3 regions of the Dactylosporangium sp. NBC_01737 genome follow, and region 2 is predicted to be linked to each of the others. Evidence: riboswitches for the same ligand, from Rfam matches in the RefSeq annotation. Region 2 holds a riboswitch; each other region holds the start of a gene.

Region 1 (9,898 bases), 4.5 Mb from region 2:
GCCCAAGCTCGTCGCCTCCACCACCCTGCCCGACGTCTCGGCGTGGGCGAACTCGTCCGTCATCGCCGGCGACCTCATCGGCGCCGTCAAGCGGGCGCAGGGCGACCTGATCGTCGCCGGCAGCCTCAGCATCGTGCACGCGCTGCTGGCCGAGGACCTCATCGACGAATACCGGCTCCTGACGTTCCCCACCATCGCCGGCACCGGGCAGCGGCTCTTCCCCGACTGCCCGCCCACCTACCTGGAATGCCGGTCGGCCGAGCACCTCGGCGACACCGTCCTCAGCCGCTACCACCGCCCCGCACGATGACGGCCGGCGTCACTCGCGCTCGACGCGGCGCAGCCCCTGCGCGGGTGTCCACCACTCGACGACGAGCAGCGTGGCGGCCTCGTTGAGGTGGGTGTGCACGACCTCGGCGATGTCGGCCTGGAAGCGGTCGCCGTCCGGCCCGTCGGTGACCGCCCCGGCCGAGACCGCCCGGCCGGAGACCTTCGCCTCGCCCGGCCACGCCGCCTCAGCGCCCTCGACCGGGTCGACCGTCGCGCTGTGCAGGGCGAAGCGGGGATCCCGGCGCAGATCAGCGCCCTTGCGGGCGTTCGCCATCGAGCCGAAGACCAGCTCGCCGTCCTCGAAGACCACCTCGATGCCGGAGATCCGCGGCGCCCCGTCGGCGCGCAGGGTGGCGATGGTCTTGTGCCTGTGGGCGTCGAACAGCGCCTGCACCCGCTCAGCGAACTCCGGCGCTGCCTGTTGGACGTCTCGCCATGCCGTCATACACCGATGATCGCACCGATGGCCGGCACCGGGGCTTCGGCCCCGTTGCCCGCCGTCGCCACCCTCGGCACCTTGCAGGCGTTACGGGGTGAAGGCGGTGATCGGTGTGCCGGTCGCCTTCTCGTAGAGCAGCACGTGGCTCAGGTCGACGCGGCGGCCGTCGGGGAGCCTGCGGGTCGTGGGCCACAGCAGGGACCGCAGGCCCTGGTGCTGCACGACGTCGAGTGAGGCGGACGTTTCGAGCTGCTGCCCGTTCGCGTCGCACCAGGCGACGACGGCCGCCCAGAAGCGGTTCGCGGTCTCCCAGCCCTCGACCGTGCGGGGGCCGCACATCGGCAGGAGTTCCTCGACGGTGAGGAGGCCGTCGGTACCGTGGGACGCCGCGTTCTGCAGGTTCTCGATGAACTTCAGCGCGACGATCTGCGCGTCGCCGGGCTGCGCGAGGAGGTCCTCGACGACGGCGAGGACCGCCGTGATCCGGGCGTTGCGCCGTGGTGCGACCTCCATGACCAGGTCCATCATCGGGACCGCGCCGCCGCCGGTCGGCAGCCCGGCGGCGGCCATGAGCCGCTCTGCCGGCGGCAGCGCGCGGCGCTTGAAGAGTCCCATCGGCGTCAACCTTCCCCCGGCCGGCGGTGTCCGGCGGACATGATCATGCCAGGTGGATCGGTATGCTGGGGGTGGCCGGGTACTGGCGAAGGTGGAGCACCACCGGGGACCCGGCCGGATCGAGGGTGTGGCGCCGACCGCCTGGGTGCCTCCGGAAGCAGACGTCCTGCGATCGGAGGCAGTATGAACCTGCGGTATGGCATGAACCCGCACCAGCAGACGGCGACCGCGACGCCGATCGACCCCGGCACCCGGCCGTTGCGGGTGGTGCGCGGGGAGCCGTCGTACATCAACATCCTCGACGCCGCGGGTGCCTGGCAGCTCGTGCGGGAGGCCGCGACCGCGCTCGGGCGGCCCGTCGCGGCGTCGTTCAAGCACGTCTCACCTGCCGGCGCCGCGACCGCGGGTCCGCTCGACGCGGTGACGGCCGCCACATATCAGCTGGACCCGGCGGCGACCGGGGCGGTGACGGGCGCGTACGCGCGGGCCCGTGACGCCGACCCGAAGAGTTCCTACGGTGACTTCGTCGCCGTGTCCGAGCCCGTGGACGAGGAGCTGGCGGACCTGCTGCGGCGGGTGGTCTCCGACGGCATCGTCGCACCCGGATACGAGCCTGGCGTCGTGGCGTCCCTCGCGGCGAAGAAGGGCGGCCGGTTCCTCGTCGTGGAGGCCGACGCGGCGTTCGAGCCACCCGCGGTGGAGGCTCGCGAGGTGTACGGGTTGCGCCTCACCCAGCCTCGCGACGGCGTACCGCTGACGCGGGAACTGCTCACGGATCCGCGGCTGCCCGCTGCGGCCGTCGACGACCTGCTGCTCGGCCTTGTCGTGGTGCGGCACACGCAGTCGAACTCGGTCGCGTACGTCCGTGACGGCATGGCGCTGGGGATCGGCGCCGGGCAGCAGTCGCGGGTGGACTGCACGCGACTGGCCGGCGCCAAGGCCGACACGTGGTGGCTGCGCCGCCACCCGTCCGTGCAGGCGTCATCGGCGCGCATCCAGGACCGGGTCGCGGAGCAGCTCCGCAGGGCCGGGGACGTCCCCGACCCGGCGGCGTGGCTGCGGGCGCTGGACCGGGTCGCGTTCGTGTCCGACGGTGCGCTGCCGTTCGCCGACAACGTCGAAGAGGCGGCGCGGCACGGCGTGCGGTACATCGCCGAACCCGGCGACTCGATCCGGTCGGCCGCGGTGCAGCAGGAGTGCGACCGGCGCGGCATCACCCTCGTCCGCACCGGGATCCGGCTGTTCCGGCACTGAGCGCGGGCCCGCACGGGACGTACTGGTAGAACAGCGGCTCGCCGTCGGCGGCGAACGCCTGCAGGGCGGCGGCGTCGTCGGCGGCGAGCACGTCGGCGACGTAGGCCATCCCGGTGTCGAACAGCGGCGCCGTGTGCAGCACCGCCCGGTCGCCGTCCGGTGCGCGCAGGGTGGCGATCTCGCGGTACAGCACGGACACGACGAGCACCTGCTCCGTGCCCTGAAAACGGACCACCAGCAGCGACGGCGGCCCGCCCGCCGCGCGCGAGAGCTGCTGCACGTCGCGGTCCCAGTGCTGGTCGCACATCAGCGCGCGGCGGGCGCCGGCGACGCGGACCTGCAGGCACGCGTCGCCGGAGCCGGCCCGCTGCCCGAGGACGCTCCATCCGGTCCCGCCGACGGTGCCCTGCCGGAGCAGCTGGGTCGGCCCGGCCGGCGGGCGCGGCCAGTGCAGGTACACGGTGACCGCGGCGAGCAGCAGCACGACGACCACGTCCTTGCGGCTGACCCGCCACCAGGGACGCCGGGGCTCAGACAACGGGCACCGCCCGACCGCCGGCGTCGAACAGCTCCAGCCGGACGAACACCCTGCGCCCGCCGGTCTCGGTCAGGTCGACGGGGAACGCCGTGTTGCGCAGGTGCAGCGCGACGACCGGATGCGCGACCCCGTCGACGCGCCGGGTGGGCGTCTCCACGATCTGGCCGCCCGGCAACGTCGAGCGGACCCGGGTCACCTGGTCGGGCACGACGCCGAACTGCACCAGCTCGGTGACCAGCCTGGTGGCCGGGTCGACGGTGTAGAAGTCCCGCAGCTGCGGCGCCCAGCCGTTCGCGCCGTCGGGGATGCGTGCCGGGCAGTACGGCAGGATCTCGTCGCCACCGCGCGAGGAGGTGTCCCGGTGGAAGATCAGGCAGCCGTCGCCGGGCTTCACCGTGACCGCGTAGCCGTCCTCCCGGTATTCGAGCACTGGATCGACCAGGCTGCCGGGGATCGTCGGCACCACCAGATGCGCGAAGAACAGCACCAGCGCGATGCCGGAGATCCGCAGCGCGTCAGGCCATCGCTGCCACCAGGGCGGCCTCGGCGTGGCGTCGGATGGGCGCAGATGCCGAGACATGGCTCGATGTTAGGGACCCGGCGCCAGGGGTACGCCCAGCGAACCGCTCACGTGGCCGGGGCGGGGCGGACCAGGGCGGCGGCCGCGCGGACGGCGGCCAGCAGGGCGGTCGCGATCACCGCATACCCGGCGCTGGACGGGTGGAAACGGTCGGGGCTGAACAGCGCGGGCTCCGCCGCGAATGCCGCCGCGCTCCGCCCGATGTCCGCGACCCGGGCACCGGCGGCGAGCGCAGCCTGGGTCTGCGCCTGCTGCAGCGCCTGGCTGCCGGCCCGCACCGCGAGGCGCAGCTGCGGCGGCACCCACGGGATGACGCTCAGGTCGGGTGCCGGCGCGACCGCTGAGCACCGGCGGCGCGCAGGTCACGCACGGCGGCGCCGAGCAGCGCCGCGGCCCGCTGCGGCGGGACGAAGTGGGTGAGGTCGTTGGCGCCGACGATGATGAGCGCCACACCGGGCGCCGCCGCCGTCGCCCGCCGCACCTGCTCCGCCAGCCCCTGACTGTCCGCCCCGGGCACCGCGAAGACCCGCACCCGCGTGGGCGTGCCGGCCGCCGTCAGCGAGGCAGCCAGCCGCGCACCGACGGTGTCATCCGGGCTGGAGGCGCCCTGCCCGTATGCGATGGAGTCGCCGAGCACGGCGAGCGTGAGCGTCACACCCGTGGACAACACCGCCGCCGCCCCGTTCCTTCCATGCGATGCCGCGGCGACGATGCCAGACGCGGGGGCGGCTGTCGTGGTGCGCCGGGTGAGCAACGTCCTGGCGGGCTCGCCCCCGACTGCCGAATCGCCGGGGCCGACGACGAGGACGTGGCCGTGCCGGCGGCCCGGCTCGATGCTCTGGTGCTGCGGATCCCCCGGCGACGCGGAGAACCGCGGGCCGCCGAGCTGCCGAACTCCCGCCGGGTCGCGGGCGGTGGCCCCGCTCGGACACCGGTCCTGCTTCGAGGTCGACCCACCCGTGGGCGGGTCGACAACTCGCCGACCCCGACGACCTGGTCGGACCCGGCCTGCCGCGACCCGGCGGTCAACGCCGCGCCGGCGCCCTGCACCGGCTGCACGCGCCGGATACGGCGACTACCGCAGCAACGTTCCCCCTGCCCAGCGGCTGGACCTGCAGACCGCCGCGTTCGACGGCGACCCCGCCCGGCCCGGCGTGGGCCCGGCGTGGGCCCGGCGTGGGCCCGGCGCATCAGAACAGGACCTCGACCTGCGCCGGCGGTGGCGTCGGGCGTGATCTCACGGGTGGGCCGAACGCGGGCGCCGTCGGGTCCGCCGGCGCGTCCAGGGCCGCGTCCAGGTCCAGGGCGCTGTGCTCCGCGAGGCGGTAGATGCCCTGCACGCCCAGCGAACGGGTCAGCAGGCCGTCGTCGTCGACGTGCTTGAGGGTGCGGGTCGCCCGCAGTGAACGGTAGGTCAGCCGCCGCACCGCCTCGGCCGGCACCGTCGCGTCCTGCCGCAGGAGGGTGCCGGCCTCACCGAGGACGGTCTCGCTGACGCAGCCGTCGGCCAGGAAGCGCCAGTGCGGGAACCGGTCCGTCTCGCCGTCCTCGACGTCGCGGACGGCGGTGACGCGCATCCTGCCCAGCACGTAGAGCCGCTGGGCGAAGACGCCGATCGGGTAGACCAGGTCGCCGGCGGTGACCTTCGCGCGGGCGAAGCTGGGCAGGGAGAGGTGCGGGCCGCCGAACAGCACCTCGAGCGGCCGCCCGGCCATGACCGCGGCCCGGGCGGCGAGGCAGCGGTCCTGCGGCCAGAAGACCGTGTACGCATCGCTCACGTTCCGGATCGTAAGCGCGGGGTACGACAGTTCCGGCTACGGTGACGCAGTCCGAAACGCCTTCTGCAGGGAGTACGCGATATGGCACGGGTCGATCCGGTTGAGATCCTGGCGAAGGTGAGCGAGGAGAACGGCAAGCAGCGGGCGTTCGAGGTGTGGCGGCACAAGGCGACGAAGGCCGGCTGGCCGGTGACCGTGGAGTCCGAGTCGGTCGACCAGCCGGGGCCGGAGTGCGGCATCGTGGAGATCGAGGGGCTGCGGTACACCATCCGTCACGAGCCGCGGGTGCGGCACCGGGTCGCCGGCGAGTGGCAGTTCACGCACGCGGCGTGGGCGGAGCCCATCACGGGGGCATGACGCGGCTCTCAGTGCGGGCTCAGGCATTGAGGACGATGATCGAAGCATGACAGCGGTGTTGGAACGCCCGGCCGCGCTGCTCGTGGCCGTGTCGAGGCCGTGGTTCTGGCCGGTGTCGTGGGTGCCCGCGTATCTCGGCACCGTCCTGGCCGGGCACGCGTGGCTGCCGGACCGGGCTGACGCGCCCCGGGCGCTGGTGGCGCTGCTCGTGCTCGGGCCGCTGATCTGGGGTGCGGTGCTCGCCCAGAACGACCTGCAGGACCTGCGCAGCGACCGTGACAACCCGCGCAAGGCGACGGCACCACTGGTCACCGGCGCGGTCTCCGCGAAGCGTCTGCGGATGTGGTACCGGTGGATCGCGCTCACCGCCGTTGCCGCCGCGCTGTACGTGGGGCCGCTGTTCGTGCTCGGCGTCGCCGGCGTGCTGCTGCTCGGCTGGGCGTACAGCGTGCCGCCGCTGCGGCTGAAGACCAGGCCGGGCTGGGACGTCGCGGTCAACGCGCTCGTGGTCGGTGTGGTGTCGCCGGCCGCGGGCTGGGCGATCACGCGTCCGCCGTGGGAGTTTCCGTGGCAGTTCGGGCTGATCGGCCTGCTCTTCGCCGCCGCCCTGTACGTGCCGACGACCGTGACCGACCTCGCCGCCGACACCGGAGCCGGCGACACCACGTTCGCGGTGCGGTTCGGGGCCCGGTTCGCGCACCGCCTCGGCATCGCGCTGTGGGGGTCGGCGCTGGCGTTCTCGGTGCTGTGCGCGTGGCTGGACGTGCTGGTGCCCCGTTCGACGCTGGTACCGCAGCTGCTGATGACCCCGGTGCTGCTGGCCGGCTACGCGATCCTCACCCGCCGGCCCACCATCACCAGGCTGGCCGTGCTGTCGGTGCTGTTCGGGATCCCCACGATCGGCTTCGCGCTCGCGTACATCGGCTGAGATCCGACCCGGCCCGAAGGTGTGCTCAATCGAGTTGGCGGAGCGATTGAGCCACCAGGTCGTTGAATCGCGCGTACAGCTCATCGAGGAGATGATTCGCCTCCTTGGCCTCCTCCAGGGTCGCGGCCCAGACGGCCTGCCTCGCCATGGCACGGGTATCACGCGCGAGCGTCCGCACATCGTCGTCGAAGACCCGGGCGCGGGCGACCTGCAGCCGGATTTCGGCGTCGGCCCAACCGGCCGCGGTCGGTGTCTCCCATCGTCGCGCCGGCCAGCTGGATGTCTGACGCATCTGGGCCAGCTGCCGGTCGAGTTCGTCGTACACGGCCTTGATCATGTCTGCGGCCGCGTCCTGCAGGGCCGTGATGCTCTCGCGCTGGAAAGCGTCGCGTCGTGCCCGGCTCGCCTCGGCTCGCTCATGGTCACGTGCCTCGCGTTCGCGTCTGCCGGCCAGTTGTACCTGGTACACGGCGACGACAGACGTTGACACCGAACCGAGCAGAACGCCGATGAGCCCGAAAACCGCCTCAGCCGCCATGCCGTTGATTCTGACGCAGGGCGAAGACCTGTGATCCGAGCAACCCGACGGTCACCGGCGAACTGCTGGCCGAGGCCGCGCTGCGGGTCCTCGCGCCGACCTACGACCGGCCCCGCGCCGCGCTGAGCGGCCGGGGACAGCGCCACTTCGGCCGCACCGTTATGATCTTGCGACGTGACGACGTTCCCGTACAAGCCCGGCAGCCCTGAGGGTCTCGCCGCCCGGTGGGTGCAGTGGGTCGCCGCGACCGGGCCGTTGCGCAACCCGGTCCTGGACGACACCGGCCGGCACGCGCACCGCCGCCAGCCCGGGGACGTGTGGTTCCTGGCCGGGTGCTTCGGGGGCGCGGTCCAGCGGCAGTGCACCGTCCCGGCGGACCGCCCGCTGTTCTTCCCGGCCTTCAACATGTGGTGCCCGGACGGGACCTACATCCCGCCACTGCCGGGGGCGACGGGTGAGGCGTACGTCGACGACGTGCGGCACCCGGTTGAGCCGATCGACGCGTCGGAGCTGTTCGAGGTGCGGGGCGCCTTCCTGAACCCGGTCACCCGGCGGCGCGGCGCGGTCGGCATGCGGGTGTGGGGTCTGTGGGCGAGCGTCGACCCGCTCGAGCCGGGGGAGCACCGGGTGCGTTTCACCGGCACCGACGGGCACGGCTTCCGGGTCACCGCGATGTACGACCTGACGGTGGCCCGATGACCGCCGACGACGTCTACGACCAGCCGATCCGGGTCCAGTTCGAGGCGTTCCTCGACGAGCACCGCGCGGCGCTCGGCGAGTGCCTGGACGGCCTCACCGAGGAGCAGGCCCGGCGGTCGCTGGTGCCGTCCCGCACGACGCTGCTCGGGCTCGTCAAGCACGTGACGGTCGTGGAGCGGGTCTGGTTCGACGAGGCCATCACCCGGCGGTCCCGCGCCGAGCTCGGCATCCCCGCGACACCGGACGAGACGTTCGTCCTGGACGACGCGGACACGATCGCCTCGGTGCGTGCGGCGTACCGAGAGGCGTGCGAGGCGTCCAGGCGGGCGACGGCGCCGCTCGGCCTGGACGACGTTCTGCCCGGCAACCGGCGCGGCCCGCTGCCGCTGCGCTGGGTCTACCTGCACGTGCTGCGCGAGCTGGCGCAGCACTGCGGGCACGCCGACATCCTGCGCGAACAGATCCTCAGCGGGTAGCTACGCGCTGCGGCGCCGCTGGGCGGTGACCTTCTTCGCGGTGGTCTTCCTGGCGGCGGTGGTCTTCTTGGCCGGGGTCTTCTTGGCGGGGACGGCCGGCTTTGCCTTGGCCACGGGCGCGGCCTCGGCCTCCTCGCGGAGGGCCTGCAGGCGCCGCTCCTCACGCTTGTTCTCCGCGTGCGTCTCACGCTCCCGGGTGAGCCACGCCGGCGGGTCGGCGGCCAGGGCGGCGATCTGCGCGGTCGTGAGCGGCTCCGTGATCCCACCGCGCGCCAGCCCGCTGTTGGACACCCGCAGCCGGGCGGCGACGACGTTGCGCGGGTGCGGCCCGTCGCGGCGCAGGTCGGCCAGCCACTGCGGCGGGTTGTGCTGCATCTCGTCGAGCTCCTCGCGGGACACCATCCCGTCCTGGAACTCCTGCGGTGTCGCGGGCAGATACACGTCAAGCTTCAGCGCCGCCGTGGAGGGCTTCATCACCTGGGACTTCTTCGGCTTGCTCACCGGGTCAGGGTAGCGACCCGGTGAACGCAAGCAGACATCGCCCGGACCGTGGTGCCCGCCGTCACCCCGGCGGGTCCGGGATGCCGGGCACACAGGCGGGTAACCTGGCCGGGTCCCGGTCGAACTCCTCGGAGGTGCCATGCCCCAGCCCGAGGATCGCCCACCCGCGACGTTCCGCCTGCTCGTCGTCCCCGGAGTCACCGTGGACAAGTGGACCCGTGCCTGGTCCGAGCGGCTGCCGGAGGTGGACCTGCGGCTGGAGCCCACCGAGGCGGCGGACGCCGCGGCGCTGCTGTCCGCGGGTGCCGACGCGGGGCTGATCCGGTTGCCGGTCGATCCCCTGCAGTTCCATGCGATCCCGCTGTACACCGAAGCCACCGTCGTCGTCGTGCCCCGTGAGCATCTGCTCGCCGCCGCCGACCAGGTGACCGTCGCGGACCTGGCCGACGAGACGCTGCTCAGCCCGCTGGACGACGTGCTGACCTGGCCGGCGCCGCCCGCGGCGGTGCTGGCGGACCGGCCGGCGACCACGGCCGCCGCGGTCGAGCTGGTGGCGGCGGAGGTCGGCGTCCTGGTCGTGCCGCAGTCCCTCGCCCGCGCGCACCACCGCAAGGACCTCACGTACCGGGTCGTCACCGACGCGCCGGCGTCGTCGGTCGCGCTCGCGTGGGTCCGCGACCGACACACCGACCTGGTCGAGGAGATGATCGGGATCGTCCGTGGCCGGACCGCCAACAGCACCCGCGGCCGGACCCAGGATCCGTCAGCGCCGGCCACGCCGACCGCCGGGCAGCCCGGCCGGCAGCCCGCCAGACAGCCCGCCAGGCAGCAGAGCCGGCAGCCGGGCAAACCCGGCGCGGGCCGC
Region 2 (9,898 bases):
CATCCCCACCGTCTTCGTCTCCGGCGGCCCCATGGAAGCCGGCAAGACCATCGCGATCGAGGGCGTCGTGCACGCCAAGCTCGACCTCATCGACGCGATGATCGCCTCCGCCAACGAGGCCGTCACCGACGAGCAACTCGGCGAGATCGAGCGCTCCGCCTGCCCGACCTGCGGCTCGTGCTCCGGCATGTTCACCGCCAACTCGATGAACTGCCTCACCGAGGCGATCGGCCTGGCGCTGCCCGGCAACGGCTCGACCCTGGCCACGCACACCGCCCGCAAGGCCCTGTTCGAGCGGGCCGGCACCCTGATCGTCGACCTGTGCAGGCAGTACTACGAGGGCGACGACACCTCGGTCCTGCCGCGCGCGATCGCCACGCGCGAGGCGTTCGAGAACGCGGTGGCCCTCGACGTCGCCATGGGCGGCTCGACCAACACGGTCCTGCACCTGCTCGCCGCCGCCCGCGAGGCCGAGGTCGACTTCAGCGTCGCCGACATCGACGGCATCTCCCGCCGAGTGCCGTGCCTGTCGAAGGTCGCGCCGAACAGCCCGAAGTACCACATGGAGGACGTCCACCGCGCCGGCGGCATCCCCGCGATCCTCGGCGAGCTCAACCGCGCCGGCCTGCTCAACACGGGCGTCCGCAGCGTGCACTCTCCGGATCTGTCCAGCTGGCTCGAGTCCTGGGACATCCGCTCAGGCGCCGCTTCCGAGACGGCGCTGGAGCTGTTCCACGCGGCACCCGGCGGGGTCCGCACCGTCGAGCCGTTCTCCACGTCCAACCGCTGGGCGACGCTGGACACCGACGCCGCCGAGGGCTGCATCCGCTCCAAGGAGCACGCGTACACCGCCGACGGCGGCCTGGCGATCCTCTTCGGCAACGTCGCCCCCGACGGCTGCGTCGTCAAGACCGCCGGCGTCCCGGACGAGAACCTCGTCTTCAACGGCACGGCCAAGGTCTTCGAGTCGCAGGAGTCCGCGGTCGACGGCATCCTGGCCAAGCAGGTCGTCGCCGGTGACGTCGTCGTCATCCGGTACGAGGGACCGAAGGGCGGGCCGGGCATGCAGGAGATGCTCTACCCGACGTCGTTCCTGAAGGGCCGTGGCCTGGGGCGCGCCTGCGCGCTCATCACCGACGGCCGGTTCTCCGGCGGCACCTCCGGCCTGTCCATCGGCCACATCTCCCCCGAGGCGGCGGGCGGCGGCCTCATCGCCCTCGTCGAGGACGGCGACCGGATCGAGATCGACATCCCTCACAGGTCGATCGTTCTCGCGGTCGACGACGATGTGCTCACCGCGCGCCGGGTGGCTCAGGAGAAGCGCGAGCACCCGTACACGCCGGTGGACCGCGAGCGGCCCGTCTCCGCCGCGCTGCGCGCGTACGCCTCGATGGCCACCGCGGCCAGCGACGGCGCCTACCGCAAGGTGCCGTGATCCGTGTCTCCTGGGCCACTTCGGCCGAATTGGCCCAGGAGCCGGGTCCTTTTGTGGACTAGCATCGTGGTTGTACCCGCGACTGGCGCACATCAAGGTGGAACCGACCACCGGGGAGCTTCCTTATCGCTGGCACCGCGCGCCTGGGTGCCCGTGATCGGCGTATGCCGTTGTACGGGAGGAAGCCCCGATGCATGTTCCCGCCCTGCCCACCATCACGTCGGCAGACCCTGACCTCGCGGACCTGATCCAGCGCGAGGCCGCCCGCCAGCACGACACCCTGCGGATGATCGCCTCGGAGAACTACGTCTCCCAGGCCGTCCTCGAGGCGACCGGCACCGTCCTGACGAACAAGTACTCCGAGGGCTACCCCGGCAAGCGCTACTACGAGGGCCAGCGGTTCATCGACCCGATCGAGGAGCTGGCGATCGCCCGCGCCAAGTCGGTCTTCGGCGTCGAGCACGCCAACGTGCAGCCCTACTCCGGCTCACCCGCGAACCTCGCCGTGTACATGGCGCTGGCCGCCCCCGGCGACACGGTCATGGGCATGGCCCTGCCGATGGGCGGCCATCTCACCCACGGCTGGGCCGTGTCGGCGACCGGCGCGTGGTTCCGCCCGGTGCAGTACACCGTCCGCCGCTCCGACGGCCTGATCGACTTCGACGAGGTCCGTGACATCGCCCTCCGCGAACGCCCGAAGCTGATCTTCTCCGGCGGCACTGCCATCCCCCGCACCATCGACTTCCCTCGCTTCGCCGAGATCGCCCGCGAGGTCGGCGCGGTCCTCGTCGCCGACATCGCGCACATCGCCGGCCTGGTCGCGGGTGGCGCCCACCCCTCACCGGTCGGCCACGCCTCCGTCATCACCACCACCACGCACAAGACGCTCCGCGGCCCGCGCGGCGCCATGCTGCTCTGCGACGCCGAATACGCCAAGGCCGTCGACAAGGCGGTGTTCCCCGGCCTGCAGGGCGGCCCGCACAACCACACGACGGCGGGCATCGCCGTCGCGCTGCGCGAGGCCGCACAGCCGTCCTTCAGCGTCTACGCCCACCAGATCGTGGCCAACGCCCGCGCCCTGGCCGCCGCCCTGCTGGAGCGCGGCTTCGACCTGGTCTCCGGCGGCACCGACAACCACCTCATCCTGATCGACCTCACCGGCAAGAACATCGGCGGCAAGCCCGCCGCCCGCGCCCTCGACCGCGCCGGTATCGAGACCAACTACAACACCGTCCCGTACGACACCCGCAAGCCCTTCGACCCCTCCGGCCTGCGCATCGGCACGCCCGCGCTCACCACCCGCGGCCTCACCGAGGCGCAGATGCCCCAGGTCGCCGACTGGATCTCCCGCGCCGTCGACGCCGCGGTCAAGGACGACGACCAGGCCCTGGACACGATCGCCGCCGAGGTGCGCGAGCTGCTGTCGGCGTACCCGATGCCCGGCTGGCACTGACCCTCTGCCGCTCGAAGGCCGGATCCGCTGACATCTGGATCCGGCCTTCGACCGGTCTGGGCTGTGCTGCCTGGCTACTTGCGGCGCAGGAACCGGCGGGAACGCTGGTCGGGGCTCTTGGGCTCCTCGTCGAGGTTGAGCTCCAACGGCGCCACGTCGTCGTCGAACATCATGTCGCGGGCCCGCTGCCGCTGACCGGGCACCGCGGCACCCCGGTCCTGCTCGCCGCCGTTGCCGCCCGGCCCGGTGCGTGACCCGAGGCGGGCCCGGCTCTCGGAGGTGAACTCGCCGCTCGGATCGCTCTCGTATCCCGACGTCGGGTCAGTGGCCCACGCCGGCCGTCCGGCCGCCCCGGCCCGCTCTGCCGAACCGGCGCGCTCAGGTGGGCCCGCCCGCCCGGGCGTGCGTGGCTGCTCAGGGGTGCGCGGCCGCTCGGCGGGCGCCCCGGACCGCCGCCCGGGCTCCCTGCCCGGTCCCGTGGCCGGCTCGGACGCCCAGTCGTCCTCGGCCGCCGGAGCTGCCGCGGCGGGACGACCGTTCGCGGGCGGCGCGGCCTCAGCCGGCTGCCCCTTCCGCCCCTTGCCCGCCTTGGAACGCCCCCACAGCGAACGCTTGCCACCCGCCGCCGGCTGTTGCTCCGCCGGTGGCTCCTCGTCGACCCTGCCGCGTGCGTTCTGCGCCGCCTCGGCGTCCCACCAGGCAGGCTCGTCCTCGGCGGGCGCCGCGCCCCAGTCGCCGGGCTGTGCTCCGGCTCCCGCCCCTCGCCGCCCATCCGCCTGCCCGGACTCCCCCGGCCCGTGCTCCGTCCACGGCGCGTCCCCGCGCAGAGCACCGGGCCGTGGCTGATCCGACCAGGAAGCGTCCGGCCGCACGGAGTCCGGCCGGGTCCGATCCGGCCACGAAGCTCCCGCCGACGGCTCATCCATCGCCGGCCCGCCCGGCCGCGAAGACCCGGCCCGCGGCTGGTCCGCCCACGACACGTCCGGCCGCGCACCACCCGGCCCGGGAACGCCCGCCCCTGCACCATCCGACCGCCCAGCGTCCGACCACGACACGTCGGACCTGCCGACGTTCGGCCGCGCAGCGCCCGGCCGGCCCTGACCCGACCACGACGCCCCGGCCGACGGCACGTCCATCGACGACGGGTCCGTTCCCGACCGCTCGGACCACGAAGATCCGGACCGGGACTGCTGAGACCACGAAACTTCCACCGGCGACCCGTCCGAGGGTGAGGAGTCCGCCCGCGAGCGCTCCGACCACGACGACCCGTCCGCCAGGTCCGCTGACGACGGACCCGACGGCGAAGCGCCCATCCGTGAAGACCCGGCTTGCGGCTGGTCCGACCACGTCACGTCCGGCCGTGCACCACCCGACCTTGCAGCGTCCGGCCGCGCGGCGCCCGGCCCTGCAGCGTCCGACCATGTCACGTCCGGCCGCGCGGCACCTGACCCGGCAGCGTCCGACCACGAAATGTCCGGCCGCGCGGCACCCGACCCGGCAGCGTCCGACCGGGTCTGACCCGACCACGACGCCCCAGCCGACGGCGCGTCCATCGACGACGAGTCGGCCCGCGAACGCTCCCGCCACGACGCCCCCGCCGACGGCTGCTCCATCGGCGGCACGTCCGACCGCGAAGACCCTGCCCGCGGCTGGTCCGACCACGAAACGTCCGACCCGGCAGCGTCCGGCCACGAAACGTCCGGCCGTGCGGCGCCCGGGCGGTCGTGGGCCTCCGACCGGGAAGGTGTCGACCGGGGGCGCTCCGGCCAGGCGGACTCCGCCGGCGGCCCGTCCGAGTGTGACGGGTCGGGGCGCGACGAGCCCGGCCAGGGCGACTGCGGGCCGGTGCGTGAAGGGTCAGATGCCGGGGAGTCCCAAGAGCGGTCCGGGCGGGTCGGCGACTCGGACGCGAACCTCGCACGGGGTGTGCCGGGGGGCGGGTCCGCCCGGTGCGGATCCGACCGTGGATACCCGGAGGGGGCCGCCGGGCCGCCGGGCGTGGGAGCGGAGGAGACCGGCCATGCGGTCGACGGGCCGTTGAAAGCGGCACCGGCGGACGACCCGGTGGACCAGGACCCGTCCGTGGAGGAGCCGGCGAACGAGGTGCCGGACCGGGGTGCGCCTGAGGTCGGGCTGCCGGAGGTGGGCACGCCCGACGTGGGAGCGCCGGAGACGGGGTCGTCCGTGAAGGGATTGCCGGGCTGCTGGCGGTCGCGGCGCCGCACGGAGCGGGCCTCCGCGTCGGTCTCCCAGGAACGGCGCAGTTCGAGCGGCTCGGCGACCAGCTCGGGCTTGTCGCCGTCGAAGAGGCTGCCGGTCCACGCGGGCCGCTCGGCAGGACGCTGCGTGGGGCGCTCACCGGCGCCGGTGCTGAACCGTCCCGTGTCGGCAGGCGCACGGCCGGGCCTGTCGCGATCCGGGGCGCCACCCCGGTCCGCACGGTCGCCGCCCGGCCCCGACGCCCGGTCGCGGTCCGACGACCAGCCCGGGCCCGCGTCCGAAGACCAGGCCCGCTCCGGCGGCGGCGGCGAGGCGAAGCGATCAGCGCCGGCGGAGGGGTCGAAGCGGCTCGGCGGCGGGCCGGGCTCCGACGCGAACGAACCCGGGTCCCGGGGCGCCGCGTTGAGGTCTTCCGGGCCGTCCAAGGCGAACCCGAACCGGTCCGGGTCGCTGGCGAGGCGGTCGAACTCCGACATGAGCGACGCGAACCGGTCCGGCGGCGACTCCGGAGCGCCCCCGGCGGAGACCCCCGACAGCGACGACCCGAACAACGGCGACGACCCCGACGAAGAAGGCTCCGACGACGAGAATGAGGACGAGGTGGTCGGGGGCGGCGGGGACGACGATGCCGGCGTGCGCCAGTCGGCGGCCGGCTCGTCGTCGGGGTCGGCGCGGCGGCGCCCGACCCGCCGCTGCGACTCCTCCTCCGCGGCCAGGGTCTCGTCGCGCCCCGACGACCACGGCCGCCGCGAGTCGCGGTCGTGGTCGTGGTCGCGGTCGTAGTCGCGGTCGGCGGCGGCCTGGCTGCCGAAGTCGTCGAGCGTCAGGCGGTCATCGCGCGGGGAGGCGGGGTCGGAGCCCGAGTCCGCGGCCCAGGCGGCCAGCTTGTTGGCCGACTCGCTGTCCCAGGAACCGACCAGCTCGCGGGTGGTGCGGGACTCCCACGAGTCGCTGGCGGGGGCGATCGGGTCAGGGTCGCGGCCGGTCCGGCCGAACCGGTCGCGGACCGCGCCGTCTTCCTCGAAGTCGCCACCGCGACGGGTGCTGGAAACGTCATCCTCCAGGTGCGACGGGGTGTCGGGCGGAGCGTCCCTGCGGCTTTCGGAACGGTCCTCGGAGCGGTCCTCTGTGCGGGAGGTGTCGCCGCTCGCGGAGCGGCCGAACCGGCCGCGGGTGAGGCGGCCGCGCAGCGTGCCGGGCTCGGCGCCGGCCGGGCCGTCGGTGCCGGCGGCCGCGGCGAAGGCGGCGTCGGCGGCCATCGGGGAGGCGGGGACGGTGGGGTGCGCGCCGGTGTTCATCCGGGCGAAGGAGCGGGCCAGCGGCGAGGGCTCGGGCAGCTTGTTGCCCGAGGCGATCACCAGCAGGCGCTCCATGACGGAGAGCTCCACCCGGTAGGGCTCGGCGGCGAGCCAGCGGCCCGCGGCCTCGACCATCTCGTGCGCGTGGACGAGGTGCAGGTGCTCGCCGGGGGCGACGGAGATGACCAGGTCCTCGCTGACGTCGCCGCGGGAGGGTGCGACGACGAGATAGCCGCGGACGGCGCCGCCGACCTGGCTGAGCTGCTCGCGCCAGGTGTGCACCTCGGCGGCGAGGCCGTCGACGTCCTCGGAGCCGGGGACGAAGAGGCGGCCGCCGCGCAGGACCTGGCCGGAGGCGTCCATCGTGAACTCGCCGTGCGGCCAGACGGTCGGCAGGAACAGCGCGACGCGCCGCCCGGCCACGACGAGGTGGGTGCAGCCGCCCTCGCCGAGGGCGAAGAACCGGGCCGAGGGCAGGACCTCGAGCTCCTTGAGCCGCGGCAGGTGGTCGTCGGGCTTGCCCCACCAGCGGCGGCCGCTCACGGCCTCGTCGATGGCGGCGCGGGACAGCCGGCGGGCGTCGAGCATCAGCGCGGACAGGAACGCGCCGATGAGCGGCACGTCGAAGCCGAGGTTGACGCCGATGAACTTCAGCAGGCCGAGGATGTCCATCCAGCCGTCGGGGAGCCAGGTGCGGGTGGCGACGCCCCAGACGACCGCGCCGGCGACCGCGGCGAGGATGGCGAAGAGCGGAAAGCCACGCAGCGTGAGCACGAGCACACCGGCGAGTGCCAGGACCGCCGCGCCGCTCCACAGGATGCTGAGCTCCATGACGCCCCAGCCGGCGACGGCGAGGGCGAGCAGGGCGGCGGCGACGAGCAGGGTGCCCGCGAACACGCCGGTCGGGCGGACGCCGACCCGGCGGTTGCTCTTGACGCCGGAGTGCCACGAGTTGCCGGTCACGTCCCAGCCTCCAGGCAGATCCACACATTTCGACGCGGAGCGCCGCGACGACCGGCAGACCGGCAAGTCGCGATCACGTCGAGCACGGCACCGAGCGTAACCCCGTGTGTCGCGCCGAGCGAGAGGCGTCGGCCCCGATCGTGATCCCCCACCGCGCCAGTATGCCCCGACCCACCGACAAGAAGCAGTTCCACGAAAGGTGCGAGACTTGTCTGGTGACCACCCGTACCACGCGTCCCACCGTCCGGTTCCGGCGCAGCGCGTCGCTGGCCGTGGCGGCCGGCATCGCCACCGTCGGCGCGATCCCGCTGCTGGCCGAGAGCCTCTGGTTCCTGCCCATCCTGCTGGTGCCGATCGCGATCGCGGTGTGGGCGTGGCGGGCCGGCACCGACGTCGACGAGGCCGGGTTCACGGTGCGGGCGCTGCTCGGCAGCCGCCGGGTGCCGTGGGCCGCCGTCGACGGTCTGGTCAGCCAGGACGGCGCCGTGCAGGCCCACCTCGCCAACGGTCACTTCGTGAAGCTCGACGCGGTCCGACCGGCCGACCTCGAAGTGATCACCGCGCTGGCCGCGAAACCTCAGTAGCCGTCCACCACCACGTTGATCAGCGGCTCACCGGCCGCGAACCGGCGCACCTGCGCACCGGCCAGCGCGTAGGCCCGGGGGAACAGTCCCCGCACCGAGCCCGCCACATGCGGGGTGATCAGCACGTTCGGCAGGTCCCAGAGCGGGTGTGACGCCGGCAGCGGCTCGGGCTCGGTGACGTCTGTCGCATAGCCGATACGCCCCGACGCCGCCTCGGCCAGGACCGCGTCGGTGTCCACCACGGGTCCCCGGGCGGCGTTGACCAGCAGCGCCCCGTCCGGCATCGCGGCGAGGAACTCCGCCGACACCAGGCCCGTCGTCGACGCGGTGAGCGGCACGAGGACCACCACCACGTCGGCGAAGGGCAGCAGCGACGGCAGCTCCTCGACGCCGTGCACGCCGGCACGCGCCCGGCGGGCCACCGACGTGACCGTCACCTCGAACGGCGCCAGGCGGGCCGTGACCGCGGCGCCGATCGAGCCGGCCCCGACGATCAGCACCCGCTTGCCCGCGAGTTCGTCGGTCTGGCGGTACGCCCACTGCCTGCCGCTGCGCACGAAATGCGGAAAGTCCCGCAGGCAGGACAGGATCGCCGTGAGGACCCACTCCGAGGTGGAGGAGTCGTGCACGCCACTGGCGTCGCAGAGCTGGACGCCGTCGCGCAGCCTGCCGGCCCACCGGTCGGCGCCGGCGCTCATGAGCTGCACGACCCGCAGGCCGGGCATCGCCGCCGCCAGATCGACCACGTCCGGTGGGGCGAGGAACGGCGGCACCCAGAACTCGGCGTCCACCGGTGCGGTGTCGACCGAGACGGAGACGCCGTCGGGCAGCGGGCCGAGCAGGGGCAGGCCGGCCTCGTGCGGGATGCAAACCTTCACCGGAGCACAGTAACTACCACGCCGACACGATCCTCTCCCCGAGGTACTCCGGCACGTCGCGCCGTTCGGCGACGTACGCCTGGCCGACGGTGATCTCGGCGGCGTTCTGGATCATGACGGGGCCACCCTCGGTGCGCACCACGCGGACACCGTTGTCCAGGTAGCTCCCGATGGAGCCGGGCGAGGCGCGGACCGTCACCGACCAGGCGCCGGGTGTCGTGGCGACGACGAGCACCTTCTCCCCGTAGTAGGCGTAGGCACCCGTCCGCTCCGGCACCCGGATCGCGATCACATCGGGGTCGGCGCTGATCGCCGTCGACGCCACGTTCCACGCCGACCGGTCCGCGGTGTCCGTGCCGGCGACGTCCGGCGGGAAGGCCGTCGCGACCATCGTCTTGCCGCCGGTACCGCTGGACAGCACCGCCGCCACGCCGCCGCCGGCCAGCACGGTGGTCGTCAGCGTCCAGATGCCGCTGGTCCCCTCGATCGGCCCGCTCCAGCGCTGCACGACGGCGCCGTGGACCAGTCCACCGGCGGCCACCAGGTCGGCTCCTTCGCCGAACTCGTCCACGGGCATCGCCGGACCCTCGAAGTAACGGCCCCCGGCGCCGCAGGTGACCTGCCAGCGCTCGGCCGGCTGCAGCGACTCGCGGGCGATCCAGCTGCCGGTCGGCGCCTCGGTCCAGACGCGGTCCACGACGCCGTTGCCGGAGACGGTCCCGCCGGCGGCGGTGGCGAACCGGCAGCCCGCCGGGGCCAGCCCGACCAGCGCCGGACCGGTCCCGCTGCCGAGCCTGACCAGCGGGCCGAGGCGCAGGTTGCTGAAGCCGCCGCCGAGCAGCTGGGCCATGGTGGCGCCCGCGGGGGCGTCGTTGTAGTACAGCGCGGCGTGGGTGCCGTTGTAGCGGGCGTACGCGAGGAACCGCCGGCCGGCCGCGTCGCCGAGGAACAGCACCTTCACCCGCTCGAGCCGGGGGTTGTCGCCGCCGCGCCGGCGCAGCTCGCGTTCGACCTCGTCCTGGGACACCACGGGGTCGCCGAGCGTTCCACGGGTCGGCGACTCGATC
Region 3 (9,898 bases), 1.8 Mb from region 2:
CGGCGGCTTCCGGGCCATGCTGAGCAAGGCCAAGGACGACGCCGCGGCGCAGCAGGCGGCAGCGGCCGCAGCGAAGCAGACCAACGGCCGGGCGCTCGCCCCGAAGCCCGGCGCCAAGCCGATCAACCCGAAGAAGGGTGGCGCCGCGAAGCGGCAGTCGGGTTGATGCGACCACGCCGGTCCCACCCCTCACCCCGGGACCGGCGAGCGGGCGCTCCCTGTGCACCACCACCCCTCACCGACGACCTGTGACGGCGCCTCGGCGCCCCAAACAAGCGGAGATGAGTTTCGTGACCGACACCACCAGTGATCTCGACGCGCGCGGCACCAAGGGCGACGCTCTGGATCAGGACGCCAACCTCGAAGAGGTCGAGGACGGCGACGACGCCGGCGAAGGCGAAGGCGACGGCGACGCCACGCCGGCAGCCGCCGGCGGCAACGGCCGAGCGGCGGCCGACCTGTTCCGGGAGAGCGAGATTGCGGCCGACTACGTCGAGGGCCTTCTCGACATCCTCGACTACGACGGCGACATCGACGAGCTCGTCGTCAGCGGCCGTCCCGTCGTCGAGGTCGTCGAGGGCGGCGACGGCTCCGGCCGCCGCCTCCAGGCGCTCGTCGGCCAGCGCGGCGCCACCCTTGAGGCGCTGCAGGAGCTGAGCCGCCTCGCGGTCTTCCGGCAGACGGGCTCCCCCAGCCGTCTCCTCCTCGACGTCGGCGGCTACCGGGCCCTGCGCCGCAAGGAGCTCGGCGCGATCGCCAAGAACGCCGCCGAGAAGGTGAAGGAATACGGCGAGGCCGTCAGGCTCGAGCCGATGAGCGCCTTCGAGCGCAAGTGCGTCCACGACGTCATCAACGCGCTCCCGGGCGTGGAGAGCGAGTCGGAAGGCGTCGAGCCGGCCCGCCGGATCGTGGTCCGCCCGGTCGCCTGACGACTCCCGCAACCAGCCGTCGCTGTTCCGCTGTTCCCGTTCTGCCGTTGGCGGGGCGTCCCTCAGGGGGCGCCCCGCCTTCGTCCGTCCGACCCCGCGAGCACGGGCAGCGGGTGCCCGATCGCTCCGCTCTGCGCCCACCCTGTTCGTAAGCGCGACGACCCGGTCGTGGACGGCGACGCTGACGGCCTGACCTCGCCTGCCCCCGGACCGGCCCGCCCGCCCCCCCTCGTGATCGACGGCTCGTTCTGGCCGTTCCGATGACCAGGCGGCGACTTCGATCACGGGCGAAAGAATCCGACAAGGAGTGCGCCCAATCGCGTCGGCTCCGCCCCGGTCGCGTCGGCCGGTTGCGTCGGCCGGTCGCGTCGGCCGGTCGCGTCGGCCGGTCGCGTCGGCCGGTCGCGTCGGCTGGATCGGCGTCGTGCTTTGGCGGTTCGTGATCGAAGGTCGGATCTGGCCGCCGGGGCGGCCCGCACGCGACTTTTGATCAGCGACCGGTGCGTCGACCGCGTCATTCTGTGGGGGCGCGCCGGGTGGCCGGGGTTGCCAGTGATCACGGAATTTCGGTGGATCAGTGGTGGCACGGTAGTTCCGTGGTCATGTGTGATGCGGACTTTGACGGTCGGCTCCATTGCGCCGAGCGGCTCGTCCGCGTCGTGAACGAAGGACGGATCCGGCCGGCGGGGCGACCACGCGGCGACTTCGATCACGAGAGGCAGGATCTGCAGCGCGGCGGCGGGCACGCGATCGCGCCGACGTCGGCGCCGCGCCGTTCTTGCGAGGCTCCTCGTGATCGAAGGCTCGTCCTGGCCGCCCCCGCGACCACGGGACGACTTCGATCACGGAGATCACGGAGATCACGGAGATCACGGAGATTGGGGGCACTGCGCAAGGCGGTGATCCGGGCGGCGTGGGCTTTGTCCCCGCGTGGGCGGGCGGCTCGGGGATCGGGGACAATGGAGACAGACGCGACTGGCGGCACCAGGATGGGACGGACCATCGGGGAGCTCGAGTAGTGAGGGTCGACCGCCTGGGTCCTCACGTCGAGGAGTCGTATGTCCACGACCACTGCCGTACTCCTGCCCGGCGCCCCCGTGGCCGAGCAGATCCTGGCCGACGTCGCCACCCGCGTCGCCGCGCTCCGCGCCCGCGGTGTCGTCCCGTCGCTCGCGACGATTCTTGTCGGCGACGACGATGCGAGCGCCGGGTACATCCGCATCAAGCAGCGCCAAGCGGCGGAGCTCGGGTTCGCGTCGCCGCACGAGCACCTGCCCGCCGACACCACGCAGGATGAGCTGCACGCCGTCATTGACAGGTTCAACGCGGATCCCGATGTGCACGGTCTGCTCATCCAGTATCCGACGCCGAAGCACCTCGACTACGACGTGGCCCTGCAGCGCGTCGACCCGGACATGGACGTCGACGGCATGCACCCGCTGAACCTGGGGCGTCTCGCGGCCGGCATGCCCGGACCGCTCCCCTGCACGCCCGCCGGCATCGAGGCGCTCCTCGCGCACTACGAGATTCCCGTCAGCGGGCGGGAGGTCGTGATCCTCGGACGCGGCGCGACCCTGGGCCGGCCGCTCGCGATGCTGCTCTCGCAGAAGCGGCCGACGGCCAACGCCGCCGTCACGGTCGTGCACACCGGTGTCGCCGATTGGCCGCGGTACACCCAGCGGGCCGACATTCTCATCGCCGCCGCCGGTGTGCCGGGCATCATCCAGCCCGAGCACGTGAAGCCCGGTGCCGTTGTCATCGGTGGCGGCGTCCGGTACGAGGGTCGCCGGCTTCTGCCCGACGTCGACGAGTCCTGTGCCGAGGTGGCCGGTGCCATCACGCCGCGCGTCGGCGGGGTGGGTCCCACCACCGTGGCCATGCTCTTCCGCAACGCCGTCGCGGCTGCCGAGCGACGTTTCACGTGAAACATGGGTCCCGGGCCGCACAGCAGTAGCGGCCCGGGACTGCCCTCGCGGGCCGGCGGGCGGGGCGAGCGTGATTTGCTTGACCGTATGGATGGTGCTGTTCCGCAAGAGGTGCTGCCCGCCGCCGAGAAGGTGTTCGGCGATCGGCTTCCGTTGGCTGAGCGGTTCGCTCAGTTGCTCGTCACCGACGGGGTGATCAGAGGGCTGATCGGGCCGCGGGAAGCGCCGCGGATCTGGGAACGGCACATGCTCAACTGCGCCGTCCTCGGCGATTTGATTCAGTCGGACGCCACGGTCGTCGACGTCGGCTCCGGCGCCGGGCTGCCCGGTATGGTGCTGGCAGTGGCTCGTCCCGACCTGTTCGTCACGTTGGTCGAGCCGCTCGCACGACGTACCGCGTTCCTTTCCGAAGCGGTGACGGCGCTCGGCCTAGAGCGGACCACCGTGGTCCGGGCGCGGGCAGAGGAGTGCGTCGGGAAGCTCCCCCTCGCCGATGTCGTCACCGCCAGAGCAGTCGCACCACTGGACCGGCTTGCCGGTTGGTGTCTCCCCCTCACCGCCGTTGGTGGGCGACTGCTTGCGCTTAAGGGAGCTTCCGCCGCGGCAGAGATCGCCGAGCACGCGGAGGCCCTGAGCCGGCTCGGCGCGGGTGCGCCGTCGGTACACCTGTGCGGGGACGCCGTCCTCGCCGAGCCGACGACAGTCGTCGAGATCGTGCGGGAACGGGAAATCGCGCAGCGCCGGAAAGGCAAGCGCGGGCGGTAAACCCGGGGGCGGGCCGAGAGCGTCCCCGGATACGGGGGAACGCGGGGGTTCGACGATGGACATCAGGAACTGTGGCAGCGGCTGGCCGATGGCGCCGGCGAAACGACTCGGCGGTCTTCTCCGCCGAGTCGACGGCTTTTTGGTCTTCTTGCGGCCGGGTGAGAGTGACAAGACCGACGACGCGCCGATGAGCCATAGCTCAGGCCGCCTGTGCGCCGTAGGCTGGCCGCGCGCCGTTCTTGCGTTCCCGGCGCCGGTCACCGCGGCCAATCAAGACCTCGTGTCGGGCGGTGCTCCGGAGGTGGGCACCGCGTCGCTGACGGCCGGCAGTGCACATCTTTCCGAGCAGGACGGGACTGACATGGTGCGCGACAGCGGTGATAACCCGGACTACGGCGACGCCGGCCCTCATGTTTCACGTGAAACGAGGGCTGGCGAGGCGGCACGCAACGGCGAGGGAATAGAGGGCTGGGGGGTCCGTCCGCCCGCTCGACCCGTCCCTCAACCGCGGGCTGAGAATCCTGCCGATACGACACGCGGCGCCACGGTGGAGTTTCGCGGCAGCGGGCGGGTCGATCGTGCAACTACCGGTACTGTTTACGGCCGGGGCGGAAAACCGGTCGTGCCCAAAGCCGATTCACAATCCGCTGCAGACGAAGCGAAAGCCGAGACGAGAGCCGACATGAGGTCCGAGCGACGGAGTACTCCGTCCCCCCGGCCACACCCGTCCGTCGTCACCGCGGATACCGAGGGCGCAATGACTGACGCGTACGTTTCACGTGAAACCGAAGACCCCCCGCTCGCACAGGAGGCCAAGCGCGCCGTGGAGATCCTCAACCCGAGCGGGGAGATCACCATGCCCCGCCCACCACGGCGGCGCACCATGTGCGTGGCAAACCAGAAGGGCGGGGTGGGGAAGACCACCACGGCGGTCAACATCGCCGTCGCCCTGGCGCTGCACGGCAACCGCGTCCTGGTGATCGACCTCGACCCGCAGGGCAACGCCTCCACCGGTCTCAACGTCCCACACCACTCCGGTGTACCGGACGTCTACGACTGCCTGATCGACGGCGCACCGCTCGACGCGGTGACCCAACAGGTCGAGGGCATCCCGAACCTGTGGGCCGTCCCCGCGACGATCGACCTCGCCGGCGCCGAGATCGAACTGGTCTCCGTCGTCGCCCGTGAGTCGCGCCTGAAGCGGGCCATCGAGGCCGGCGGGAGCGACTACGACTACATCTTCATCGACTGCCCGCCGTCGCTCGGCCTGCTCACGGTCAACGCGCTCGTCGCCGCCGAGGAGGTCCTGATCCCGATCCAGTGCGAGTACTACGCGCTGGAGGGTGTGCAGGCCCTCACGAACAACATCGAGCTCGTCCGGTCGCACCTGAACCCGAAGCTCGACATCTCGACGGTGCTGCTGACGATGTACGACCGGCGCACGCGGCTCGCCGACCTCGTCGAGCAGGACGTGCGGAACCACTTCGGCCCGAAGTGCCTGAACGCGGTCATCCCCCGCAACGTCCGGGTGTCCGAGGCGCCGAGCTACAGCCAGTCCGTGATGACGTACGACCCGGGCTCCCGCGGTGCGGTGAGCTACTTCGAGGCGGCGCAGGAGATCGCGCTGCGCGGTGCGCAAGACGCGCAGGTTGGAGGAGTGGCATGAAGTCGAACCGACGTGGAGGTCTCGGACGAGGGCTCGGTGCCCTCATCCCCACCGCCGCGCCGGCCGAGACCGGGGCGGGCGGCACCGCCACCGCGCTGGCGACTCCCCCGGCCGCGACCGACTCCCCCACGAACGGCGTGACTGCCGCTCCGGTGGAGCAGCTCGCCCCGGTCCCCGGCGCGCGCTTCGCCGAGATCTCGGTGACCTCGATCGTGCCGAACCCGAAGCAGCCCCGGCAGGTCTTCGACGACGAGGCGATCGAGGAGCTGAAAACCTCGATCCAGGAGGTCGGCTTCCTCCAGCCGATCGTCGTCCGCGAGCTCCCCGAGCCGATCGAGGCCGAAGGCGACGAGGGCGACGCGGGCGTCACGAAGAAGTACGAGCTCGTCATGGGCGAGCGTCGCTGGCGCGCCGCCCAGGCGCTCGGCAAGGACGTCATCCCGGCGATCGTCCGGGAAACCCGTGACGACGCGATGCTCCGCGACGCACTCCTCGAGAACATCCACCGCGCCAACCTCAACCCGCTGGAAGAGGCGGCCGCGTATCAGCAGCTCCTCGAAGAGTTCGGCGCGACGCACGAGGAACTGGCCCGGCGCATCGGCCGGAGCCGTCCGCAGATCTCCAACACGATCCGGCTGCTGAACCTCCCCGCACAGGTGCAGCGCCGGGTTGCGGCGGGTGTGCTCTCCGCCGGGCACGCCCGCGCACTGCTGGGACTCGACAGCTCCGAGGAGCAGGAGACGCTCGCGCACCGCATCGTCGCCGAAGGGCTGTCGGTCCGGGCCACCGAGGAGATGGTCTCGCTCGCGGTGTCCGAGGGCGCCACGGCGAAGAAGGCCGCGCCGCAGCGTCGCGCCAAGCCGCACGCGCCGGCGCTGTCCGATCTCGCGGACCGGCTCTCGGACCGGTTCGACACCCGGGTCAAGGTCGACATCGGTCAGCGCAAGGGACGGATCACGATCGAGTTCGCGACCGTCGACGACCTCGAGCGGATCGTCGGGATCATCGGCGTCGACCAGCGAGGCCAGCGGGAGCAGTAACGCCAGCACCGACAGGGCCAACGGGAGCAGCTGCGCCGTACCGCCGCGAAAAGCCGAATCAGAACGGCCGGACCCAAAAGTCCGGCCGTTTCGCTTTGCTCTCAGGATGGCGCTGAGCGAACTTTATCCACAGGGGTTATCCACAGGTTCGCCGTTTCACGTGAAACCACGTGGTAGAGGGCTTGGGTGCCTGTGGACGAAGGTCCAGATGGGTGCACTGCCCACAGGGTGCGGACACCGGCGCCGCGTTCGGCTAGGGTCGGGCACGTGCCCGAGACGCCATCGCAGCTGCCCTCGTTTACTTATTGGCCGACGTTCCCTTTCGAGGGTGACCTCCGGGTGAAGCGCCTGCTCGACCCCGTGCCGATCGAGCCGCCGCGGCACGGCGACAACCCGGCCGAGTGCCGGGCGTGCGGGGCGCCGGACGAGGCGTACATCTGGGTGAGTGACCGGTGGCGCGTGCGCAGCCTCGACCGGCCGACCGGGCTCCCGGCCGTGTTGATCCTCGAGTCGCGGTCGCACCTGGACCTCGGCGACCTGCCGAACATGCTCGCCGCCGAGCTGGGTGTGATGACCGTGCGGCTGGAGCGGGCGATCCGTTCTCTCGACGGCGTCGCGCGGGTCCACGTGAACCGGTGGGGCGACGGCGCGGCGCATCTCCATCTGTGGTTCCTGGCGCGACCGTATGGACGCCTGCAGTTGCAGGGCACGTTCCTCGCGCTGTGGGACGACATCCTGCCGCCGATCCCGGAGGACCAGTGGCGGGAAAACCTGGCGCTGGTCGCCGCATGGCTGGCGGAGTTCGGCGGCCGGCCGCTTGCCGAGCCCCCGCGGATCAACTGGACGGCGCCGGCGAGGTTCCGCGAGGAGGCCCGGACCGTCGATCCGGACGCCGCGCTCGGCGACGCAGGGATACACGTGGAACCACCGGAGCCGGCCGCCAGCGCTCCGGCCGACGACGGCGCGAGCACCGACAAGGCTGCCGGCGAGGAGCCGAAAACGCCGACGTTGACGAAGGAAAAGACGCCGGACACACCGTGATGCAACCGCGTCGCGCGGTGCTGGTGAGGACGATGAGCGGCACCGGGCGAGCAAGATGAGGAACTCTGACCGGATGACTCCCACCGCCGCTGATGGGTGCGTACCATCATGACGGTTGACCGAACGTAAGCAGCGCGCGGAGATGGGCCAATGTCGCGACGTCTCGTAAGTCTGACGCTTGACACTCTCGAGGATCTGCCTCGATCGTGCCGCGCCTGCGTTTTCTGGGAGTTGGATCCGGTCGCGGCCGACCGGGCCTGTGCCAACGGCGACCCGGGCCTCGAGAAGGAGGCCTGGGTGTCGCAGACGCTGCTCGAGTGGGGCTCCTGCGGCAAGCTGGTCTACGTCGACGGCATGCCGGCCGGGTTCGTGATGTTCGCGCCCCCGGCGTACGTGCCTCGTTCGATGGCGTTCCCGACGTCGCCGGTCTCCCCCGACGCGGTGCTGCTGATGACGGCGCACGTGGTGCAGCCGTTCGCCGACGGCGGGTTGGGCCGGATGCTCGTCCAGGGCGTCGCGCGGGACCTGACGAAGCGCGGCGTGAAGGCGATCGAGGCGTTCGGCGACGCGAAGTTCGGCGAGGTCGACGAGGCCGGCCGCAACGAGCGGGGCTGCCTCGCTCCTGCGGACTTCTTCACGTCGATCGGGTTCAAGACGGTCCGCCCGCACCCGCGCTATCCCAGGCTCCGCCTGGAGCTGCGCACGGCGCTGTCGTGGAAGTCGGACGTGGAGTACGCGTTGGAGAAGCTGCTCGGGTCGATGAGCCCCGAGTCGCTGCTGCGGCCGGTCCTGCCGGTGCGTCCGGCGACACGGAGCATGCAGCCCTGAGACCCGCACGCAAAAGGGGCCCCGGACGGGGCCCCTTTTGCTGTAGCGGTCAGATCGAGTTGGAGTTGGTCAGCGCCCGCAGCAGGCTCACGTCGATCGAGCCCGTCGGCACGTCGGCCTCGACCGGCAGGTACATCCGCTGCACCGCGGCCATCATGGCCTCGACGACCCGCTCACGGAACGCGGGGTCGATGAGCCGCTCCCGGTCCGACGGCGACGTCAGGTAGCCCACGTCGACCCGAACCGCGGGCATCCGGCTGAGCCGCAGCAGCTCCCAGGTCTTCGCGTGCGTCTGGCAGTCGCGCAGGCCGGTGCGCACGACGATCTCGCGCTGGACGAGCTTCGCGAGCCGCTCGCCCACGATGGACGTCGGGCCGGAGACGGTGCCGTAGTGATACGTGGCGACGCCCTCGGCCTCCGGGTTGCGGTAGCCGTCGAGGTGGATCGAGATCAGCAGGTCGGCGCCGAGCTCGTTGGCCAGCTGAACCCGGTCACGGTCACTGAGAGCCGCTGCGGGCTGCGGACCCCTGGTGAGGTTCACCCGCATGCCCGCGGCCGCCAGACGGCCTTCCAGGCGGGCTGCGAGGTCATATACGAGGTCGGCCTCCGCCCACCGGAGCGGTCCGTCGGGCACGACGTGCCCGGTGTCGGGTCCGCCGTGGCCCGGGTCGATGACGATGCGCTTGCCCAGCAGTGTCGGACCCGAGTCGCGGAACGTCTCCGCCTCGCGCAGCAGCTGCGGCCGGCCACCGATGACCTTGCGCCCGAGCCGCCGGAGCGCGCCCACGGTCGCCGGTCCGCACTCGCCGTCGGGGCGCAGGCCGACCTCGCGCTGGAACTGGGCGACCGCGTGCGCGGTGCGGCTGCCATAGATGCCGTCGGCGCGGCCGGGGTTGAAGCCCATCTCCAGCAGGCGCTCCTGCAACTGCCGGACGTCATCGCCGATGTACGGGTCGCCGACGGTGTGGAACAGCGCCCGCTGACCGAGCCGCCAGCGTGCCGCGTCCAGCGACCGCCAGGTCTCGTCGCCGACCTCACCGTCGACGGTCAGGCCATGGCTCTGCTGGAACGCGCGGACCGCACGCTCCGTGTCGGCGTCGAACTCGGGATCGGCGTCAAACCCGGGGGAAGGAGCGTCGACCAGCAGGTCCAGCACGACAAGAATGCTGCGGATCTCGGCTACTGCCGCTCCCCGCGCCCCGCGCCGGATTGCCCGCATGTGGTCCTCCTGAAAATGCCTGCGAATGCACCGCAGCGTACCGCTCACGGCTCAGGGACGCGTCATCACGCGGCCTTTGTACAAAACGCGCCCCGCCTTGGCTGAAGGCGGGGCGCGTCAATGCTTGTAGCTGAGCTCAGGCTGGCTCGAGCGCCGACTCGATGAGGCGCACCAGCGCGCTCTTCGGGCTCGCGCCGACGACCGACCGGAACGGCTCGCCGTCCTTGAATACGGTGAGCGTGGGGACGGAGAGCACCTGGTAGGCACGGGCCGTCTCCGGGTTGCTGTCGATGTCGACCTTGACGATCTTCACCTTGTCGGCGAGGTCACCGAGGGCGATCTCGTTGAGCATCGTCTCGATCTTCCGGCACGGCTGGCACCACTCAGCCCAGAAGTCCACCAAAACCGGAATTTCGGATTTGAGGACGTCAGCCTCGAAGGTCTTGTCGCTGACCGGCTGGATGGCTCCCATACGCACTCCCTCT

Evidence for each region. Region 2 has a riboswitch for ZMP and ZTP ahead of glyA (serine hydroxymethyltransferase). Riboswitches for the same ligand answer to the same signal wherever they lie in the genome.
Region 1: it holds a riboswitch for ZMP and ZTP, as region 2 does, so the genes downstream of both, OHA72_RS43720 (hypothetical protein) here and glyA (serine hydroxymethyltransferase) in region 2, are expected to answer to the same signal.
Region 3: it holds a riboswitch for ZMP and ZTP, as region 2 does, so the genes downstream of both, OHA72_RS08170 (bifunctional 5,10-methylenetetrahydrofolate dehydrogenase/5,10-methenyltetrahydrofolate cyclohydrolase) here and glyA (serine hydroxymethyltransferase) in region 2, are expected to answer to the same signal.

The regions. Positions count from the first base shown of each region.
Region 1 is NZ_CP109153.1:9,547,637-9,557,534, reverse strand. Features, by position in the region: gene OHA72_RS43735 (dihydrofolate reductase family protein) at 1-310, shown strand, start outside; gene OHA72_RS43730 (pyridoxamine 5'-phosphate oxidase family protein) at 320-775, opposite strand; gene OHA72_RS43725 (hypothetical protein) at 857-1,384, opposite strand; ZMP/ZTP riboswitch at 1,453-1,538, shown strand; gene OHA72_RS43720 (hypothetical protein) at 1,568-2,638, shown strand; gene OHA72_RS43715 (hypothetical protein) at 2,598-3,176, opposite strand; gene OHA72_RS43710 (hypothetical protein) at 3,169-3,756, opposite strand; gene OHA72_RS43705 (hypothetical protein) at 3,804-4,058, opposite strand; gene OHA72_RS43700 (GDSL-type esterase/lipase family protein) at 4,073-4,411, opposite strand; gene OHA72_RS43695 (hypothetical protein) at 4,947-5,534, opposite strand; gene OHA72_RS43690 (hypothetical protein) at 5,616-5,891, shown strand; gene OHA72_RS43685 (UbiA prenyltransferase family protein) at 5,938-6,819, shown strand; gene OHA72_RS43680 (hypothetical protein) at 6,845-7,357, opposite strand; gene OHA72_RS43675 (hypothetical protein) at 7,532-8,056, shown strand; gene OHA72_RS43670 (DinB family protein) at 8,053-8,532, shown strand; gene OHA72_RS43665 (DUF5997 family protein) at 8,533-9,033, opposite strand; gene OHA72_RS43660 (LysR substrate-binding domain-containing protein) at 9,173-9,898, shown strand, end outside.
Region 2 is NZ_CP109153.1:113,526-123,423, forward strand. Features, by position in the region: gene ilvD (dihydroxy-acid dehydratase) at 1-1,435, shown strand, start outside; ZMP/ZTP riboswitch at 1,504-1,591, shown strand; gene glyA (serine hydroxymethyltransferase) at 1,626-2,888, shown strand; gene OHA72_RS00615 (hypothetical protein) at 2,963-7,369, opposite strand; gene OHA72_RS00620 (PH domain-containing protein) at 7,585-7,953, shown strand; gene OHA72_RS00625 (2-hydroxyacid dehydrogenase) at 7,947-8,831, opposite strand; gene OHA72_RS00630 (hypothetical protein) at 8,845-9,898, opposite strand, start outside.
Region 3 is NZ_CP109153.1:1,882,826-1,892,723, forward strand. Features, by position in the region: gene yidC (membrane protein insertase YidC) at 1-166, shown strand, start outside; gene OHA72_RS08165 (Jag family protein) at 282-929, shown strand; ZMP/ZTP riboswitch at 1,891-1,975, shown strand; gene OHA72_RS08170 (bifunctional 5,10-methylenetetrahydrofolate dehydrogenase/5,10-methenyltetrahydrofolate cyclohydrolase) at 1,988-2,854, shown strand; gene rsmG (16S rRNA (guanine(527)-N(7))-methyltransferase RsmG) at 2,942-3,619, shown strand; gene OHA72_RS08180 (ParA family protein) at 3,981-5,285, shown strand; gene OHA72_RS08185 (ParB/RepB/Spo0J family partition protein) at 5,282-6,325, shown strand; gene OHA72_RS08190 (hypothetical protein) at 6,614-7,366, shown strand; gene OHA72_RS08195 (GNAT family N-acetyltransferase) at 7,517-8,194, shown strand; gene OHA72_RS08200 (N-acetylmuramoyl-L-alanine amidase) at 8,244-9,413, opposite strand; gene trxA (thioredoxin) at 9,550-9,885, opposite strand.